Regions from separate parts of the Vreelandella neptunia genome, predicted to be linked through region 2. Evidence: predicted binding sites of a transcription regulator. Region 2 holds the regulator's gene; each other region holds the start of a gene.

Region 1 (6,840 bases), 1.9 Mb from region 2:
CACGAAACCCATTAACACGGCAAATTGTATCAAGCGAAACCCCCTGAAGAACGAAAGGCTCACCACCCAGACAGCCGCTAGCGGTTAGACAACTTGCTTTGCCAATGATATGCCAGCGTTGAATAATAGTGATTCTAAAGTTGTACACCATATAACAGGCAGTTTTGACTGACCAGTCAAACGCTTAAACGCAAACAGCCGCACAGCGATTAATTTCGCAGGGCGGCTGCTATTAGCTTTCAGTTATGACAACTAGCTAGCTAAACACTAGAGTTTGGGGCCGATAGCCATCCTGCTAGTTCATTATTGATGACGGCTAACAGTGCCTCAATATGGTCGTCGCGATCATTCAGGCAAGGGATATAGCTGAACGTTTCGCCGCCTGCTTCCATAAAGCTATCGCGGATCTCCTCTTCGATCTCTTCCAGGGTTTCAACACAGTCGGAAGAGAAAGCAGGCGACATAATCGCAATGTGCTTATGCCCCTGCTTGGCGAGTTCTGCCACATGCTTAACGGTTTGTGGGCCGACCCATTTTTCAGGGCCAAACTGCGACTGAAAAGCGGTATCCACTTCCTCTTTGCTAAAACCAAGCTTCTCGCGGAGCAGGCGCGTCGTTTTCTGGCACTGACAGTGGTAAGGATCACCCTCCATCAGGTAGCGCTCGGGAACGCCATGGTAGCTGGCAACCAGCTTGGTCGGCCGGGTCGAAAAACCGTCGTAGGCTTCTTGCACCGAGTTGGCCAACGCCTGAACGTAGGCGGGATGTTCAAAATAAGCGGGCACCGTACGTATATAAGGCTGCCACTTCACCTTCATCAGGGTGCGAAACGCCTGATCATTCGCCGTCGCCGTAGTGGGTGAACCGTACTGAGGGTAGAGCGGAAAAAACACGATTCGCTCGCAGCCCTTCTCCTTTAATCGCGTCAGCACGCTTTCCGTCGATGGGTTACCGTAGCGCATGCAGAAATCGACTTCGACATCATCACCGTAAAGCGCTTTTAATCGAGCGGTCATCTTCTCGGTCTGAGCACGCGTTGTCGTCAACAGCGGGCTTTCGTTTTTCTCGTTATTCCAGATTCCCCGGTAAGCCTTGCCCGATGAGAAGGGACGCTTGGTCAAAATAATCAGCTGTAGCAACGGTTGCCATTTCCAACCGGCATAGTCAACCACGCGCTTATCAGAAAGAAACTCATTGAGGTAACGACGCATTGACCAGTAGTCGGTGGCATCCGGGGTTCCCAGGTTTGCCAGCACAACACCCACCTTGGCGCGCGCTACCGGCGGATGCTCGCTGGGTGCATGAGCCAGGCGGCCCTCGCCCGGCTGATCCTTGACGACATTCTCGGTCATTACTCGTGCTCCTGAAAAATAACGATGGTACTCAGTACATCTATCAATTAATTAAATCTTATCACTTTTCGGCAAACTGGCGGTATAAAGTTATACTATCGGCATTATTTGTATAACTACAGGCCAACTTATGTCCAAGCCTTTGCTTTTGGTGCTCGGGGATCAGCTCTCGTTTTCACTCACAACGCTGCAAGACGCGCCCGCCAATGCCGTGGTTGCACTATGTGAAGTTGGCGAAGAGGCGCGCTATGTGCCCCATCATATCCATAAAATTGGCCTCTTTTTGGCCGCCATGCGGCACTTTGCTCAAGCACTGCGCGAAAAGGGCTTTCAAGTACATTACAGCGCGCTGGATGATGCGGATAACTGCCACTCCCTTATTGAAGAAGCTGAACGCATCGCCCAACAATATGGCTGCGATGAGATACGCGTTGCCCGACCTGGCGAATGGCGGCTATGGGAGACGATGCAGCAGCGCGAAAACGCAACGATTCCGTGGCGACTTCTTGAGGATGAGCGCTTTTTCACTACACCCGATGACTTTAGCCAGTGGGCAAGTGGCCGCAAACAGCTGCGCCTTGAGTACTTTTACCGAGAACAGCGCAAACGTACCGGCTACTTAATGGAGGGCGACGAGCCCGTGGGCGGCAAATGGAATTTTGATCACGACAATCGCCAGCCTATCAAAGCCAAACTGGATTTTCCTGAGCTACCTCAACATCGTCAGGATGCGATCACCCAAGAAGCGCTAAACGATGCCAAGGGCCATTTTGGCGACCACATGGGGTCTCTGGATAATTTCAACCTGCCAGTCACTCGTCGACAAGCGCTGGTGGATTTACACCATTTTTTAGACCATGGACTGGCTGATTTTGGCCACTATCAAGATGCAATCAGTGACTCTGCACCTTATTTGTATCACTCGCGCCTCTCAGCTGCGATGAACATCGGCCTGCTGTCGCCCCATGAAGTCTGCGAAGCCGCCGAGCAGCGTTACTATGGCGGCGACGTGCCGATCAACGCCGCGGAAGGGTTTATCCGTCAGATACTTGGCTGGCGCGAGTATGTGCGCGGGCTCTACTGGACGCAGATGCCCAACTACAAGGGTGCTAATCAGCTAGGTTTTGAGCGCGAACTGCCAGCGTTTTACTGGGACGCGGATACCGATATGCGCTGCCTACAGCGTGCTATTCAGATGACCATCGACAATAGCTACGCCCACCATATTCAACGACTGATGGTCACAGGCAATTTCGCATTGTTGTGCGGGGTTAAACCTGAGGCGCTATGTGACTGGTACCTGGCGGTTTATGCCGATGCCAGTGAGTGGGTAGAGCTGCCTAATACGCTGGGGATGGTGCTCCATGCCGACGGCGGCTTAATGGGCTCGAAGCCCTACTGTGCGTCGGGCAAGTATATCGACAAAATGTCCGACCATTGTCAGCACTGCCGTTACTCACCCAAGCAGGTCACGGGGCCAAAAGCCTGCCCTTTTAACAGCCTTTACTGGCACTTTCTCGAAACCAACGTTGAGCACCTGAGCAAGAACCCTCGCATGAAGCTGATTTACGGCTCCCTCAACCGCATGGCCAATGAGAAGCGCGAGGCTATCCGCCAACAGGCTGAGCACTTTTTGGATCAATTGGAAACATCGCCTGGCTACGGGCAGCCCTGCCACACAGCAGGTTATTCGGCTAATACCAAAAGGGAGTCACCATGAGCCGCTACACGCCACTACATGCTGCACCGCCAGTTACGCTATTTCACGATGGCCACTGCCCCTTTTGCCAACAGGAAGTCGCATGGCTGGAAAAGCATCGCCATCGGGAACACATCGCGCTGGTCGATATCCAGGCCGATGATTTTAACGCTCAGGCGTATGGGCAGGACTTTAATGCCATGATGGGCCAGTTGCACCTGTGTGATAGTCAAGGGAAATGGTATATCGGCATGGATGCCAGCCGTGCCCTCTATGCAGTGTTGGGCTATCGGCGGCTGGTGAAATTTTCATGTTTGCCGGGAGTACACGGCATAATGAATGCCGGTTACCGGTTTTTTGCCCGTCGCCGCATTCAGCTTGGGCAGTGGTGGGAAAAGCGTCAGACTAAACGTTAATGGGTGTGATCAGCGTTAAAAAACGAGCGGCATACGCGATGTGAGCGGCTCACTATAGTGCGCATCGCGGCCTATCACTTCATCGTGAGGCACATGCTGTACCAGGTAAGCACGATGAATACCGGCGCGTTTGAGATCCATATAGGCATCGTCCAGCGAGCGAAACAGCATTGGCTTGGTACGCTGCGTCAGCATATGGCGCTCGCCTTCAACGTCTTCCAGCTCAATCTGATAAAAACGGCTGCCCGAATGGGTAATCACGCGAATTTCAAAATTGTCGTGATTGGCGACAAACTGCTTAAGATCCTTAAGCTCCATGGTTCCCTCCTATTATTTGGCTATTTCATACTTTATGTCAGACGGAATGTCATTAGGGCACAGCATGGCTGTACCCTGTGACATTTCTGTTGCCCCGTCATTGCAATGTAATGACAATAAGCAATAACTAGACATTAATAGCTAGGAGGCCAATAGTGCAAGAGAGTTCCTGACCGGAAGGTCAAGATATCAATTGATTATTGATATTCAGAGGGGTCGATGGCTTTGCCAAGCGAATTGCGGTCAATCCAGTTACCGCCTTTAGTCTCTTTGTAACGGAACACGACCTTATCACCCACCGTCACAGGCAGCTCACCATCTTCAGTCTGGTAACTATACTTCTCGCCTGCGACCACTAAATGGTAGCGATAAAGATCCGGCATACCTAGCCACTCTTTAAAAGGGCCTTCGCGCTCTATCGCCTCTAGCTCACCGCGACCTTCTAACTTAGGAAGACGCTGCCGGTTACCGCGCCGAAATCCACCTGCCATTTGCTGCTCCCGTTTTTACATATCGTGGGTGAGGCATTATACGAACTCGCCCCCTATCCTCAAGCTACTTATCACTAGCCTGTCATCACAAACCAGTCATCATTTACTTAGTCGCCGAACGCTTGGCCGTAACTATCCGGGGCCAAATCCTCAAAGCGGGTATATTTGCCGATAAAGGCCATATGCACCGTGCCGATAGGGCCATTACGCTGCTTACCGATAATTAACTCAGCAATCCCCTGATTGTCGGGATTATCTGGATTATAGACCTCATCGCGATAAACGAAGGCAATGACGTCGGCATCCTGCTCGATCGCACCAGATTCCCTCAGATCCGACATCACCGGGCGTTTATTGGGGCGCTGCTCCAAGGAGCGGTTCAACTGAGAAAGGGCCACCACAGGGCAGTTAAACTCTTTCGCCAACCCCTTCAAGGAGCGCGAAATCTCGGAAATCTCACCGGTGCGGTTTTCGCTAAAACCAGGGATCTGCATCAACTGAAGATAATCGATCATGACCAGCGCAATATTGCCATGTTCACGCACCACACGGCGCAACCTTGAGCGCATCTCGTTAGGCGATAAGGCTGCGGTATCGTCGATAAACAGCTGTTTGTCTTTAAGCAGGTTGACCGCAGAAGTTAAACGCGGCCAATCCTCGTCTTCCAACTGCCCGGTACGCACACGGGTTTGATCGATTCGGCCCAGGGACGATAGCATCCTCAGCATGAGCGACTCTGCGGGCATCTCCATGGAGAACACCATGACTGGCTTGTCGCTTGAAATCACCGCATGTTCAACCAGGTTCATAGCAAAGGTCGTTTTACCCATCGAGGGTCGTCCGGCGATGACCACCATGTCGGATGGCTGTAACCCGGTGGTCATTTCATCCAGATCACGAAAACCGGTGGATAGCCCGGTCATTTCACCTTTCAGATTAAACAGCTCATCGATACGATCCACCGCCTTGGTCAATAGATCGCTCATGCCAATGGGGCCGCCCGTTTTGGGGCGCTCCTCGGCAATCTGAAACACTAACCGCTCGGCTTCGTTGAGCAGCTCATCAGCCGGGCGCCCTTGGGGAGTAAACGCACTATCAGCAATTTGATTAGCCGCCCGGATCAACTTGCGCAGCGTAGCCCGCTCACGCACGATATCTGCGTAGGCGCGAATATTACTGGCAGAGGGCGTATTACGGGCAAGTTCGGCTAGAAACGCCAAACCACCGACCGTATCCAAGTGATCACGCGCTTCCAGCGCTTCGGAAAGCGTCACCACATCCAGCGGCTGACCGGCTTCAGCCAGATGAATCATCACGTTGAACACCAAACGGTGCTCATAGCGGTAGAAATCATCAGCGACCAACCGCTCTGATACGTTATCCCAGGCCTGGTTGTCTAGCATGAGCCCGCCTAGTACCGATTGCTCCGCCTCTAATGAATGCGGCGGCAGTTTTAACGCTGCCGTTTCTGTATCAGCAGAAGGCTGGTCCTGCATAGCGAGCTCCTTTAAACACTACTGCGTAGCCGGTGAAGATGCTTATCTTAGTCGCATACAGCGCGACTACCAACATGATCAAGGCGTTGTCTTAAAATACCCAGCGGGGATTCGCTAGATAGTTTTGGCAACGCCCAAAATAGCGAATAACCAGAAAAACAAAAGGCGCGGGAGAAACCCCGCGCCTTTTGAGGCAGCTGTATTAGCTGCAGTTAGTAACGACTTTACGTCGTCTCTAACTTAATTACTCGCTCAATTACTCTGCAACTACCACTACGCGTACAACGGCATCCACTTCAGCGTGCAAGTGAAGGGCGATGTCGTATTCGCCGGTTTGGCGAATCGGGCCATTCGGCATACGGACTTCGCTTTTGGCAACATCGATGCCAGCAGAGGAAATCGCGTCGGCCAGGTCACGCGGACCAATAGAACCAAACAGCTTGCCTTCATCGCCTGCTTTGGAAACCAAAGACAGCTCGATGTCGTTTAGCTGCTCAGCGCGCGCTTCGGCTTCTGCCTTACGCTCAGCGGCTTGCGCTTCGAGCTCAGCACGCTGTGCTTCAAACGCTTCGATGTTGTCTTTGGTGGCCGGTACGGCTAAGCCGTAAGGCACCAAGTAGTTACGACCATAACCAGGCTTCACGGTGACCTTGTCACCCAGGCCGCCCAGCTTACCAATGTTGTCGAGCAGAATGACTTCCATCTCGTAAACCTCTTGTCAGTTGCTGCGGGCAAGGCGTGCGCGAACGTTCGCGAATGTATCAATCAGCCCCAACAGCAGCACAATGAGAATCGTGGGCCAGGTCGTGATCAGTAGCACATAAAATGCTACCAGCCACAGCCCGTTCATCCCCTTTATTCCAATAAACCCGTGCACTAACGCAACGCCAGCTACCAACAGCGGAATCCAACCAAGCATCGCCAGCGCATGAGCGCCTAGCAGCATACCTATCACCCCAATGACGACCAGCACGGCCAGCTCTTTAGGGGTCAAGCGCAGTGCGTGAAACTCTTCGCGAAAGCCACCTGGGTTGTACAACCCAGCCTGCCAACTCCGCGCAAGTGCCA
Region 2 (6,840 bases):
GGATTCAAGTGACGCAATAAAGCCTTCATCAAGGGCGCCGCGACGTTCGCAGTATTCAAGCAGCATTTCGCCTACCGGGGTAGGCGAAATGCCGTCGCGCTGACGCTCCATCAGGGTTGCTCCCAAGGCTTCTTCCAGCAAAGCAATCTGCCGACTTACCGCCGAGGGAGCAATATCCAAGCGCGCCGCTGCGCGGCGCACGGAGCCAGATTCAAGGGTAACGCGGAAGTAAACGAGGCGTTGATGAGGTATGTCCATCGATAGCTTTTATACCTCTACCTTGTTCAGCCTAAATTTATTTAAACTAAGCCGCTACCCTATGCCAATCGTAAGCCGCTACAAATACTTGAGTAGTTTTTGCAGCTTATTCATATCGGCGGAATCACCCACCAAGCGCACGCTGCCGTTCATCATGCCGTCGAGAAAGGCCTGCTGGGTTGGCTTTTTGAGCACTTTCAAAGCGGTATCCTGATCACGGAAGCGTAGCTCCAGATCTAAGTCCACGGGCAGCCCTTTGCCGGTACTGACACTTTTCGGCGTCATCCGGTAGTGGCGGGCAATGCTTAGATCTTCCGTGGCAATTCCCCAGTCCAGGCCGCGCATGCGTTCTAACTGTTCGCGAAAGCGCGGTTTGCGGCGCAGGGCGCGTTTGAGCAGTACGCCCAGCAGCCACAGCGTCAGCTTGAGCTTCATTAGGAAACGGCGTCCTTGAGTCCCTTGCCTGGCTTAAAGGCAACGTTTTTGCTGGCCGGAATCTGCAGCGGGGCACCGGTTTGCGGATTTTTGCCGGTACGCGCTGCGCGCTCACGTACCGTGAAGGTACCAAAACCAATCAGCGCGACATCTTCGCCCTTGGCACAACTGTTGGTGATCTCATCCAGAATGACGTTCAGCACCTGACCAGCTTTATCTTTGGACAGGTCGGCACTTTCAGCGATGGCTGCAGCGAGTTCAGGTTTGCGCATAAGGAATCTCCCCTTTTTAAAAGAAATCAAACATCAAACAAATGCATGTTGTTGGGTGCGTAGCCGATTAGGATAGCTTCTCTAGCCTAGTCGTGAACGCGACGAAAATCAGCCTAGCAGCGCAGGTGCTGCTCTGGAAAGCTCCACTTTCCTTCTCACGCAGCCGCCTGTCAACGCAAAACCAATCAAACGTCCGTCTTTATTTTCAGCCAAGGCACTGATATCACCGCCTTCGCCTTCAATTCGCCAGCGTTCGGGCGTGGTGGTTGGCGGGTAGGCCACGACTGGCAGCAGCGGCGTTTTAACCACTACCGGCCAGGCGCCAAAGCTAACCGGCGTGGGGGTGCCCGAAAGCGTTGCCGCCAGTGCCTTAGCGCTGGCTTGCAGCGGCTGAACGTACATGGCATTAACGCCGTCTACGCAGGCTACATCGCCCAGGGCGTAGATATTGGGGTGCGAAGTACGCAACTGGCGGTCAACGACTATACCGCTAGGCGATACGCTTAAACCCGCTGATTCGGCAAGCGCCGTGCGGGGGGCAAGGCCGGTTGCCATCAGCACGAGATCAGCGCTGACGGTGTCGCCGTTATCCAGGCGTAATACGATGTCTTCGTCGCTTTCGGACGTAATGGAATCAATCGAACGGCCAAGGTGAAGATGGATCCCTGCTTCGCTAAAGGCATCGCCCAGGGCGTTTCCTAAAGGCGGTGGTAGCAAGCGAGGAAGCAGGCTTCCTTCAGGGGCGATGACGCTGACGTGATGGCCGCCAGCGTGAAGATCGTTGGCAAATTCACAGCCGACCAGCCCCGCGCCAATAATCGCCACCCGTGCTGGGCCATGGCCTAGTGCCGAGTGAAAGTGGCGGTAGTCGTCTAAGTCGTTGATGGCGAAGCAGCGTGGGGCTACGCTGGGCTCAAGGCTGAAGGGCAACCGTGGTGCAGCGCCAGTGGCCAGCACCAGTGTGTCGTAGCCGAACACCCTGCCGTCTTCAAGAAGAACGGTTTGGTTATCCACATCCAGTTCGTCTACCTGGGTGTGGATAACCATCTGGGCATTTAGCTCTTCGCCTAGTTCAGCAGCGCTGCGCTGGGCTAATTTTTCGGGCTCGAGGCCCTTGGCGAAGCCGGTGGAGAGCAACGGCTTGCTGTAGTCATCGCCGCTGTCAGCGCTTACCAGCGTGATTGAGCGTTGGTCGCCCAATCGGCGTAACACCCGGGCAAGGCCAACCCCTGCCATGCCAGTGCCAATAATCACCAGCGCAGCGTGAGAGGACGTTTTCTGTGTTTGGGTGGCGGGCATGCAGACACCAAAAAAAGTTGCTAAAAAAGGGTGCGAAAAAAGAGGCGCTAAACCGAGTCGTTAAAAAAGTCGCTGAAACAAAAGCCTTTCAGTGCTCATGTTACACTAGCCAACCCGTTAATTGCCCTGGAGAACTCGGTGACGGCTGCTGCTTTTCGGCAAAATCCTCTATTTTCCCGCTGGCGCCCGATTGATGCGGCGCGGCCTGCGATGAGTGCTTCCTGGTGGCAGTGGGTCGCCTCCACCGACTCGTTAACCGCCCGCTTAATGGTCGCGGGTGGAGAGAAGCCGTTTCGAGTACGGTTGCTACATCAGGGCGTCGGCTGGCCGCGCCAGGATGAGGCTCAGGCGCTGGGCATTGGCGCCAAGCGCTACGCTTGGCTGCGGGAAGTGGCGCTGTGCTTGGATGAAACGCCGTGGGTAGTGGCTCGCTCGGTCGCCCCCCTCACGCAGCTAAAGGGCCAGCGTTTGGAGAGTTTGGGTGAGCGCTCGCTAGGCAGTTGGCTATTTCGACAGCCAGGTTTAGTTCGCGGGCCTTTGGAAGCGACGAAGCAACCCCCGCATTTTATTAGCGTGAATGGTATCGATGGGAGTTGTGCCTGGGGAAGGCGCTCCGTCTTTTATCACGGCGGCCTGTCGTTATTAGTGCAAGAGTATTTTTTGGGTGCGATGGCAGATGATCTTGGCCTGCCTTCGCGCTAGGCTAGCGCCTGCATCTTATTCTTCGTGAGGTAAGCATGGATCGTTCACTGTTGCGGCCGAAGGGATGGGCTCGCGTGGCAGATTTTTTACAGCTGATGCGCTTGAATCGGCCGATAGGCACATGGCTTTTGATGTGGCCGACGCTGTGGGCCCTTTGGGTGGCTGCGGAAGGTGTACCAGGACGAAATGTGCTGCTGATTTTTGTGGCCGGCGTTTATGTGATGCGTGCCGCGGGCTGCGTGGTCAATGACTATGCAGATCGCCACTTTGACGGGCATGTGAAACGCACAAAACATCGTCCGCTAGCGACAGGCCGTATCAGCGAAACCGAAGCCCAGCTACTGTTTATCGCCCTGGTGGCCGCTGCGTTTATTCTGGTACTACTGACCAACTGGTTTACGGTGCTGCTCTCGCTGGGCGGTGTGCTGCTGGCGATTATTTATCCGTTTATGAAGCGCTATACCCACTTTCCTCAGGTGGTGCTGGGCGCTGCGTTTTCTTGGGCGATTCCGATGGCGTTTGGCGCCGTGTTGGGCCACGTGCCGTTGGAGGCATGGCTGCTATTCTGCGCTAATGTATGCTGGACAGTGGCCTACGATACCCAGTACGCCATGGTCGATCGCGACGATGATTTAAAAATTGGCATTAAATCAACGGCCGTGCTGTTTGGAAATGCGGATCGTTTGATGATTGGCTTACTCCAGGTAGCCACCCTGGGATTGCTGGCCTGGGTAGGCTGGCGGGTTGGTTTAGGTGGTTTCTTCTGGCTAGGGCTTGCGGCAATGGCGGCGACTTTTCTGCATCAGCAGCGCTTGATTCGCGACCAGGAGCGGGATCCCTGCTTCCAGGCTTTTCTCAATAATCACTGGTCGGGACTGCTGATTTTTGCCGGTATTGCGCTAAGTTGGTGGCCTGTGGCTGGTTAATCGCGGCGGTTGTCATGTAACTGTCATCAAGTCATGGTGTTATCGTCACTGACATGTCATTGAACTGTTTATCTTTGAGCAAGTTTTCTTTGGACACCGTGAGGCTCTGGTATGACCGCCAAGACCGTTCTGATTGTCGATGATGAATCATCGATTCGCGAGATGATCGCGGTAGCGCTGGAAATGGCTGACTATCGCGTGCTCGAAGCGGATAACGCCCAGGATGCTCATGCTATGGTGGTCGACCACCAACCCGATTTACTGCTGCTGGACTGGATGATGCCCGGCACTAGTGGTATTGAGCTGGCAAGACGTTTAAAGCGCGAAGAAGCCACCGCCGAAATTCCCATTATTATGCTCACCGCCAAAGGCGAAGAGGATAATAAAATTCAAGGGCTTGAAGCTGGTGCAGATGACTATATCACCAAGCCTTTTTCTCCCCGGGAATTGGTGGCGCGACTAAAAGCGGTGCTGCGTCGTGCGACGCCACGTGGCGTTGAAGATCCCATTGAGATTAACGGCCTGCTGCTTGATCCGGTGAGCCACCGGGTCAGCGCCCACGGCAAAGCGCTGGAAATGGGCCCTACCGAGTACCGGCTGCTACAGTTTTTTATGACCCACCAAGAGCGCGCTTACACACGCAGCCAGCTGCTTGACCAAGTGTGGGGGGGGAATGTGTATGTCGAAGAGCGCACAGTTGATGTGCATATTCGCCGTTTGCGTAAAGCCCTGGGCGAGGTGCATCAAAACCTGATTCAAACGGTTCGGGGTACCGGTTACCGTTTCTCTGCACGGGTGTAAATGTGCGTTTATGGAGTCGTGAGCTGTGGCGAATAGCGTGGCTGGCCACGCTGGGCACCTGCTTAGGCTGGCTGTTGGGTTCGGCCGGGCTGGGGCTCGCGGCAGGGCTTGCGCTATGCCTGTTTTACCACCTACGACAGTTGCGCGAGCTTTACCTGTGGCTCACGCTTAACCCTCACGATGAACCCCCTGCCGCCAGTGGAATGTGGGGCGAGCTATTCGATCGTTTATACCGCTATCAAAAAAGCCAGCGCATTACCCAAAGCCGTCTGCGCGCTACTCTGGCGCGTATTCAAGAGTCGTCTGAAGCGATGCGTGACAGCGTGGTTATGCTTGACCGCCACGGCGACCTGGAGTGGTGGAACAGTGCTGCTACCGCCATGCTGGGGCTACAAACGGCCCATGATCGTGGTCAACACATTACTAACCTGCTGCGCGACCCAAGCTTTATCAGCTACTTTAATGCGCGTAATTACAGTGAGCCGTTAACGCTCACTTCGCCGATTGATGAACGGCGAATCCTGCAATATCAAATTACTCTCTATGGTGACGACGAACGCTTGGTGATGGCGCGCGATATCACCCGCTTGCATCGCCTAGAGCAGATGCGGCGCGACTTTGTCGCCAACGTCTCCCACGAGCTGCGCACCCCTCTGACCGTTCTATCAGGTTATTTGGAAACCTACAGTGATATCGCCGATCAGCTTCCGCCGCGATTGGGTCGCAGTGTCCAGCAAATGCAGGAGCAGACCCAGCGGATGCAGAATCTGGTCAACGATTTATTGCTGCTCTCGCGTTTGGAGATTGACCAAGGTGGGCAAGATCATCATCCGCTGTCACTTGAGCCTTTACTGCAAAGCGTGTGTGCTGACGCACTAGCCTTATCGCATCAACGCCATACCATCACCGTCGCACTTGAGAGCGATGCGCGGCTGCTAGGCAGTGAGCAGGAAATTCGTAGCGCCGTCTCTAACCTTGCCTTTAATGCGGTTCGCTACACACCAGCAGGCAGCCAAATCACCCTGCGCTGGAAAGCTAGCGCTACTGGCGGTGGCTGTATTGATGTGGAAGATAACGGAGAGGGGATTGATCCTGTGCATATTCCCCGCTTAACCGAACGCTTTTACCGAGTCGATAAGGGGCGCAGTACTGCAACGGGCGGCACAGGTTTAGGCTTAGCCATCGTTAAGCACGTACTGTTGCGTCATGATGCGCAACTGCAAATTGAATCCCTCCCCGGTAAAGGGGCGTTGTTTCGCTGCGCCTTCCCCCCCTCGCGTCTTGTTTGATGTAGCCAAATGTTCCGCCGCACAATATTTGTAGAAGTGTGCAATATTGGCATGCAAGATTGGTAAAACCTTGCTCATGTGTCATTTCTACACAGTTTTTAGCGTCATATTTTAGCTGGGTAGATTTTTGAAAATGCTTTCAAGTTGAATTCAAGTTATTGATTTTTGATGTTTTTATTTTATTTTATGTTTTTTTGGCATACCGAATGCAGCAATAAAGTTAAGAAAGACGACCGCAGGAAATGCTGGCTACTGGTTAGCCCTTCTTTCTTGACTAAGCGGTAACAAACAGCGATCGGAGGTGGAATATGATGTCCAAGGAATTTCTCAAGAAAGCTGGCATTCTAGGTGTTTCTTTTGGTCTGATGGCAAGTCCATTAGCTTTTGCACAAACCGATGAAAATTCGGCGATTGACGAAAATCAGGGTATTACAGCTGATGAGCAGCCAATGGATCCACAAGGTGTAGGCAGCTCAAACAGCAATGATACAGATATGACGAATGATTTAACCCATGACGAAGGCGATGACGTTAGCGACATGGATCCTCAATCAAGCAGCCACTCAGATGATGCTGAGTATGGCGAAGATGAGCTTGTTGAAGAAAATAGCGGTAGCTAATTATTGGTGATTTTTTAGATATCATTGAATGCTTTTTCATCGGATGAAGAAGCGATCAACAGGATGTTATACAGGCAAGGATGCTCTTAGATTCAAGGATGAATCAATAGGAAATCAAAATGTTAGTCAGGGTAAATTCCAAGGTTGGAGTCCCGCACAAGGAGTGGAAGCTAGCGTTAGTCATTACCTATAACCAATTCTGATATCGGGCTCCGCTAAGCGGGGCCTAATTTTTTGC
Region 3 (6,840 bases), 1.8 Mb from region 2:
GTAACGTCCTAGCCAGGATCGGGGGAAACGTCAGAAGCGCAGCGATAGCTGGAATAACCACATATTCCATCTTCGGCTGGTCGCTGAAAAGTCTTGATTATCCTGAATGGGCAGCCAACCAGTGCCGTCCACATGGTGGTATTCGCCTGCCAACATTACTTGAGGGTGCGGTGTCCACTGAAGACCAAATGTTAGATCCTCCGCAAATTGGGTGTGTGCAGGCCCTAGCCCCTTAGCTTCAAAGTCTTTCCCTGAAGGATCATTTCGATTACTGATTAAACTGTCATAGCGTATTAGCCACTGCCAATTGTCGTAAAAGCGTCGAGTGTATTGCAAGTACCAGCTTTCACCTGTTGTATTGAAATTTAAAGAAGTTGGGTTGAAGTTTTTGAATCCTGATCGCCGTAATGCATACTCAGCAGTTATACTCCAAAGCTCTTGATTGTATTGGAGTGAAAATATCCAGGGCGTAAAGTAAAAATCTCCATCGTTCACACCTTGGTAGTGTGACTCTATTCGAGACTTCACATTAGCGTTGCTTACAGCTGCAACAATACGTCCTCCATCATGCTCATAGCGAACCTGTGCAATGGTGGATTGCTGAGGATTGAAAGAGCCTGCAATACGCTGTAGTTGAAGCGTTTGACTTAAATCATCACCAGCCTGAGGCTCGCCTAGACCAAGCTGGCCCCTTACTACTCCGCTATCCAACCGCTCTTCCAAATATAACGTTAGCCCATCCCCTGTAAGAGCCAAAGAACGCGTTCGGTCAAAATAGATAGACTGTGGTAGCAATATACTCGGACGGGTAAATGCCACGTCGCGGGTTTGGTTGTAAAAGCCAAAAGGGTTTTTAATTCGGCCTAGCTGAATACCAAGGGTACGCTCTTGGTTTGAAATCATTTGGTAATCAACTAGACCGTAATCCAGCTTAGGTTCAGCATCGCTGCTATTGCCTCCAGCTCGACGACTTAGCACTTGGGCAGCAACAAGCACATCCTGATGGGGACGTAAGGAGACGTTGAGGCCGATTTCGGTGAATTCGAAACTGCCCTCATCTTGGCTACTTTGACCAAAAAAGTTGTTATCGTCAGTAATCACTAGCGCTTGGCTAAGAAAACCATGTACCTGCAGAGTATCAAGGGCATGTTCGTCGCTTTGTGCGTTAGCAGCTAATCCCATTGCAACGGTGCCTAGCAAAGCGGCAATGGTTCGGCATTCATTCCATCGAAATGACTTGGACTCTATCATCCAGATACTCCCTTTCAAGATAGCCAATAGCACCGGGTGTCGTGGCAATGCGTTCGTACATTTCGGTTTGGTCACTTACACGGTCGGGGGCTTGCCCTGTACCTGAGAAGACCATGCGATCCCAGGCTAGCTGAAGCTGATGCGGGTAAACCGCCAATTGCTCTTTGGCAAAACGAGCATGCACGGGGTGGCTATTACTCAAGACGAAAACCCTGACAGCTTGGCCATCCGGCCATGTGCGTTGGCGCATCGCAAAAATTGCGCGGGTGGTATCCCGATTCAGCCAGCGGGTAGTAACATCAGGATGAGCCACTAAATAAAGTGGTGCTTCCCGAGCGATGGCATTCGTTGCTGCGAAAGTGAGTCCCACCAGCAAAACAAGGGTGGTCACTGCCAGTAAGGCCAATCGCAATGGAGAACCGCTTATAACCGGTGATGGCATTGGTGATGGCTTACTGGTTGATTGATGAACGCCAGGTTCACGCACGATGCAGTTCTGCTCTGCACATTAAATGTGTATGAATTGATGACGTGTTCTCCCTCGCAGCACTAACGGAACTGTTTTTATATTCAGCTCTAATGGTATGACTGAAAGATACGCATCCAAAAACGACTGTGCCGTATCGATACGGCACATACCCAAACACTACATCAATTCAAGAAAAATAACAGGAAGTTATGTCAACGAATAGCGAGGATGAGTTATGACTATTCCATTACCGTATCCTTGTACCTAACAGCTAATCGCCTGTGGGACACTATGCCGCCATCTACCTTAAAAGGATCAACCTTCATGTTCACTGGCCTAAGTGCATTTCCGCTAACCCCTATGAACGAGCAGCGCATCATGGAGCATGAATTTGCCCGTTTAGTTGCTCATTTAGCTGAGGCAGGGGTGGGCTCCATTGGTGTGTTGGGCTCGACCGGTAGCTATGCCTATTTAAGCCGTGATGAGCGCGCCCGTGTTGTCCAGCTTAGCGTTGAAAATGCAGTTAGTACGCCTGTTATTGTAGGTATTGGTGCGCTACGTACTCGTGATGTGCTGGCTAACGCAGAGCGCGCTCAGCAAGCAGGCGCCAGCGGGGTGTTGCTAGCGCCGGTCTCCTATCAAAAGCTTACCGATGATGAGGTTTTCGACCTCTACGCTACAGTCTGCCAATCACTGAGTGTGCCGCTCTGCGTGTACGATAACCCTGGCACTACCCATTTTGAATTTAGCGATGAGTTGCATGGGCGAATCGCCCAGTTGCCCCAGGTACGCTCTATCAAAATCCCGCCGGTGAATAACGATATTGAACCTGCAAAGGAGCGGGTGGCTGGGTTACGCAAGCTGATCCCCGCTGATGTCACTATTGGCATCAGCGGGGATGCGGTAGCAGCCACCGGCCTAAATGCGGGATGTGATGCCTGGTACTCCGTTATCGGCGGGTTATACCCTAGAGCAGCGCTGGCGATAACCCGAGCTGCTCAGGCGGGGGACGTTCAGCAGGCCAAGGCACTTTCAGACGCCCTTGAACCGCTGTGGGTACTCTACCGTGAATACGGCGGTAGCCTGCGAGTGGCGGCTACCATTGCAGAAGTCACCGGCAAGGTGAGTCAGCCCTGCTTGCCCCAGCCGCTTAAAACGCTGCAAGCGGGCGATCGTAAAAGAGTAGAGCAGGTACTGGAGCAGCTTGGGCTTGAGTAGAGTTTAGTAACAAAAACGCCCGGCCAAAGCCGGGCGTAATAAGCACTTCAACGATGGTTACTCAACGAGCTTAAGCAAGCGATCTGGGTAATTTGTGAACAGGCCGTTTGCGCCCATTTCCATCAAACGCTCCATCTCATCGGCTTCATTGACGGTGTAAACGTGTACCGGCAGGCCATTTTCATTTGCTTGACGAATAAAGTTGGCATCAATGACTTCTTGGCCTTCGTAGATATAGTTAGTACCGATTCCCGACGCGTATTCCGCTACCGCCTGGAAGTCTTCATCATTAATCTCTGCTGGGCCCGGTGTCACACCAGTCCACTCCACTAAACGCGATTCGTCCTCTTCACTGGGGTAGTACCAAACGAGCTGGATGAGCGGAATGTCGTCGTTTAGTTCCTGCACCTTTAATAGGCTTTCCTGCTCGAAAGACTGCACTAACACGCGGCCACTCTCGACCATGTCATGTTCTTCCAGCGTTTTTACCAGGGCTTCTTCCAAGCCTGGGTTTAGCTGCGGTGACTTGGTTTCAATGTAGTAGCGAGCATTGTGACCGAAACGCTCGAAAAGCTCATCCAGCGTGAGGATCTGTGCCCCTGCAAAGTCCGCGTCTGCTTTATCAGCATTGGCTTCATTGAACCAAGTGCCGGTATCCAGCGCTTTCAGCTCTTCCAAGGTGAAGTCATTAATCTTGCCTTCACCATTGCTGGTGCGATCAATGGCGTCATCATGGAACACCACGACTTCACCGTCGGCAGTGATTTGGGCGTCCAGCTCTAAGTAGTCGACATTCCACTCATGGGCCAATTCATAGGCCGCCATGGTGCTTTCCGGCGCGTGGCCGCTGGCCCCGCGGTGGGCGATCACTTGAAATGACTCAAGATCTTTTAGCTGCTGCTCCAGTGGCGACATATCTGCTAGCGCAGTCGTGGTGGCAGCACCAGCGAAAAGACCCAGTGACATTGCGGTGAATAACGGATGACGTTGCATGAAAGTTCCTTAATTGAATGTTCGTTCAATAAGTCTACATGCCCTGAAGCGTTAAAGCCAAATGACAGAAATTGTTCAGTGTTTCATCAAGGGCCGATTAGGGCAGCAATTAAGCAAATACGCAGCGGGGCTATATAGCCACCCAAGAGCTAGGCACTCACGTTGAGACTCTTCACCAAAACCTGTGTTTCTTTTATGGAAGTCAAACGTACAAACTGAATATGCGAATAGAGGGGGTTAATCATATCGGCAAAGTAGCGTTTCCGGTTTTGCCGCCACGTTTTCAGTGACCATAGCAGAACCGAGTCACGGCTTAGAAAAGTTTTGCGGAAGCTCTCGCGATTACCTGTACCAGGCCAGAGTTCCTCTTGGCTGATGATGCGTTTAACGGCACGCGTGAGTGCTTGGCTAAATACTCGCCAAAAGGGGTAATCGACCCACACCACCATATCCACATCATGCCACTTAATATGCCGAGTGCGATCAAAATTACCGTCCAGTATCCACTCTTGTGGTGAGGCTGCTAAAGCCTCTGCCAGCTCAGTGAAAAACACATCGTCCGACGCTCCTTGCCAGTTAGCAATTGATCAAGCTGAACGCATGGGGCGTTCAAAGCGTCTGCGAGCTGCTTTGCAAGGGTGCTCTTGCCGCTGCCACTCGTGCCGACCACATTAATCTTCATGGGAGTTCTCTTTAGGTGGCGCGACATTTTAATGAGTGCTCAAAGGGGCATCAAGCGCACCATACGGTGTCAATGAGTACCTTGGCCATTTTTAGAATGGACGCCCTCTATTGCTCCCCTCAGGGATAACGCTTTACAGCGGCGAGCTGTTCTCGCAGTGGCAGGGCGATATACTGATAGGAGCGCTGGTAAATAAAGAAGTGCGCCGGGTACGTTTATCAAACGATGGTAGCGAAGCCGACGATGTAGAAGGCCTGTTTGGTGAGCTAGATGAGCGTATAAGAGATGTGCGAGTAGGCCTAGAAGGCGAGGTGTATCTACTTACCGACAGCGCCGAGGGCAGGCTGCTTCGAGTAGTGCCAGCAGAATAGTCGATGACCCTAGGTGCTATTGTCGAGTTGGATACGCCATCTAGAAAGGAAAAGCCCATGATTCATACAGAGCATCACCGATCTCACCGTACCGGTTGGCTGCGAGCCGCAGTGATGGGCGCGAATGACGGTATAGTCTCGACCAGTAGTCTGATACTGGGCGTTGCCGCGGCTAATACCACTCAAGGCGATATTATGCTGGCGGGTATTGCAGGCTTGGTGGCTGGCGCTATGTCGATGGCCGCGGGGGAGTATGTCTCGGTAAGCTCGCAATCGGATACTGAAAATGCTGATCTCGACATCGAGCGCCAAGCATTGGCGGAGCACTATGAACTAGAGCAGGAAGAGCTCGCCGCTATCTATGAAACGCGCGGCTTGGCACCCGAATTGGCACGACAAGTCGCCGAACAATTAATGGCCAACGACGCCCTAGGCGCCCATGCGCGAGACGAGATTGGCATCACCGACCTCAGTCAAGCGCACCCCCTGCAAGCAGCCCTCTCTTCAGCCGCGACGTTCACCATCGGTGCTCTTTTGCCGCTACTGGTCGCTTGGTGGGCGCCTTCCGCGCTGCTTATTCCTCTGGTCGCGTTGTTCTCACTGCTCTTTTTGGCCTTGCTGGGCGCTATAGCTGCCCGAGTGGGTGGAGCACCCATCCTAAAAGCTGCGGCAAGAGTGATGTTTTGGGGCGCTCTTGCGATGGCCTTAACCTCCGCCATCGGGCATGTGTTTGGAGTGATAGCTTAAAGGCAAAATGGCTGTCAGTGCCTGCACCTGGGGTTGAATTTCGCCTAAGTGCCTGCACTGAGAGAGGTGTAAGCAATTCACAAGGAGTCGTTATGACAACGTTAGTGATTGGCGCGAATGGACAGATTGGCAAGCAGTTTTGCGAACTGGCCCAAAAAGCGGGCACGCCTATCAAGGCAATGATTCGCAGTGAAGAGCAGGCAGCCTGGTTCAAAGAGCACGGCATTGATACCGTGGTCGCCGATTTAGAAGGTGAGTTTGAGCAGGCCTTTGACGGCTGTGACCAAGTGGTCTTCACGGCGGGGTCAGGCCCGCACACCGGGCCGGATAAAACCCTGATGATTGACCTTTTCGGTGCTATTCGTACCGCCGATATCGCCAAGCAAAAAGGCCTCTCCCGCTACATCATGATTAGCGCCATGCGTGCAGAACAGCCGCTAGAGGCGCCCGAGAAAATGCGCCCCTATATGGCCGCGAAATTTGCCGCTGATGCTCACCTTCGCAACAGCGGCGTTCCCTACGTCATTCTCAAGCCTGGTCGTTTGACCGACGAAGCTGCTAGTCATCAGTTTGCCGATTCATTTGACGAAGCCGGTGACAACCAAATCTCTCGGGCTAATGTCGCTCACGCTCTGCTCCACACAGTGCAGACGTCCAGTTTGACGAATCAGGAGTACCTACTATTGAACGGTAAGCGTTCCATTGGTGAGATTATTCAGTAGGCAAGTTGCCGACACTTACGCATTAACTCCCTTCATGCCTTCCGGCGTATAGCGCTCACCGGTTACCGGAAGGTTGGCGGTGACGGTTTCCAACTGCTCTTGCTCATCAGCAGTCAGGGAGATGGACGCCGCTGCCGCATTCTCTTCAAGGTAGCGCAGCCGCTTCGTGCCGGGAATCGGCACAATGTTATCGCCTTTGGATAGCAGCCAAGCTAACGATAGCTGCGCCGGAGTGCAGCCTTTGAGCGCTGCCACTTCGCCGATCACGTCAGCGATGCGGCGGTTGGCACCCATGGCTTGTTCAGAAAAACGTGGCAAGTTAGGACGAAAATCGTCTTCGCCGAAATCGTTGGTATCCTGAAATCTTCCTGTCAAAAAGCCTCGGCC

What was found. Region 2 encodes PhoB, which activates phosphate uptake and scavenging genes when phosphate is short. Its sites were predicted from a motif close to TGTCATANNNNTGTCANA; they were not measured.
Region 1: the regulator PhoB is predicted to act here: its motif matches at 3,884-3,901, upstream of SR894_RS13235 (DUF6482 family protein).
Region 3: the regulator PhoB is predicted to act here: its motif matches at 3,981-3,998, upstream of SR894_RS13745 (glycerophosphodiester phosphodiesterase).

Annotation. Positions count from the first base shown of each region.
Region 1 covers NZ_CP140255.1:2,843,993-2,850,832, forward strand. The annotation lists gene SR894_RS13215 (putative monovalent cation/H+ antiporter subunit A) at 1-30, opposite strand, end outside; gene hemH (ferrochelatase) at 261-1,352, opposite strand; gene SR894_RS13225 (cryptochrome/photolyase family protein) at 1,483-3,072, shown strand; gene SR894_RS13230 (thiol-disulfide oxidoreductase DCC family protein) at 3,069-3,467, shown strand; gene SR894_RS13235 (DUF6482 family protein) at 3,483-3,785, opposite strand; gene SR894_RS13240 (hypothetical protein) at 3,983-4,276, opposite strand; gene dnaB (replicative DNA helicase) at 4,384-5,772, opposite strand; gene rplI (50S ribosomal protein L9) at 6,029-6,475, opposite strand; gene SR894_RS13255 (hypothetical protein) at 6,491-6,840, opposite strand, start outside.
Region 2 covers NZ_CP140255.1:4,768,660-4,775,499, reverse strand. The annotation lists gene SR894_RS22080 (LysR family transcriptional regulator) at 1-258, opposite strand, end outside; gene SR894_RS22075 (hypothetical protein) at 337-693, opposite strand; gene SR894_RS22070 (HU family DNA-binding protein) at 693-965, opposite strand; gene SR894_RS22065 (NAD(P)/FAD-dependent oxidoreductase) at 1,074-2,264, opposite strand; gene SR894_RS22060 (chorismate--pyruvate lyase family protein) at 2,403-2,966, shown strand; gene ubiA (4-hydroxybenzoate octaprenyltransferase) at 3,002-3,892, shown strand; gene phoB (phosphate regulon transcriptional regulator PhoB) at 4,004-4,693, shown strand; gene phoR (phosphate regulon sensor histidine kinase PhoR) at 4,696-5,982, shown strand; gene SR894_RS22040 (hypothetical protein) at 6,291-6,602, shown strand.
Region 3 covers NZ_CP140255.1:2,945,534-2,952,373, reverse strand. The annotation lists gene SR894_RS13760 (hypothetical protein) at 31-1,251, opposite strand; gene SR894_RS13755 (hypothetical protein) at 1,220-1,693, opposite strand; gene SR894_RS13750 (dihydrodipicolinate synthase family protein) at 2,045-2,938, shown strand; gene SR894_RS13745 (glycerophosphodiester phosphodiesterase) at 2,996-3,931, opposite strand; gene SR894_RS13740 (P-loop NTPase family protein) at 4,081-4,485, opposite strand; gene SR894_RS13735 (shikimate kinase) at 4,455-4,613, opposite strand; gene SR894_RS13730 (PQQ-dependent sugar dehydrogenase) at 4,724-4,984, shown strand; gene SR894_RS13725 (VIT1/CCC1 transporter family protein) at 5,042-5,731, shown strand; gene SR894_RS13720 (SDR family oxidoreductase) at 5,824-6,453, shown strand; gene SR894_RS13715 (aldo/keto reductase) at 6,469-6,840, opposite strand, start outside.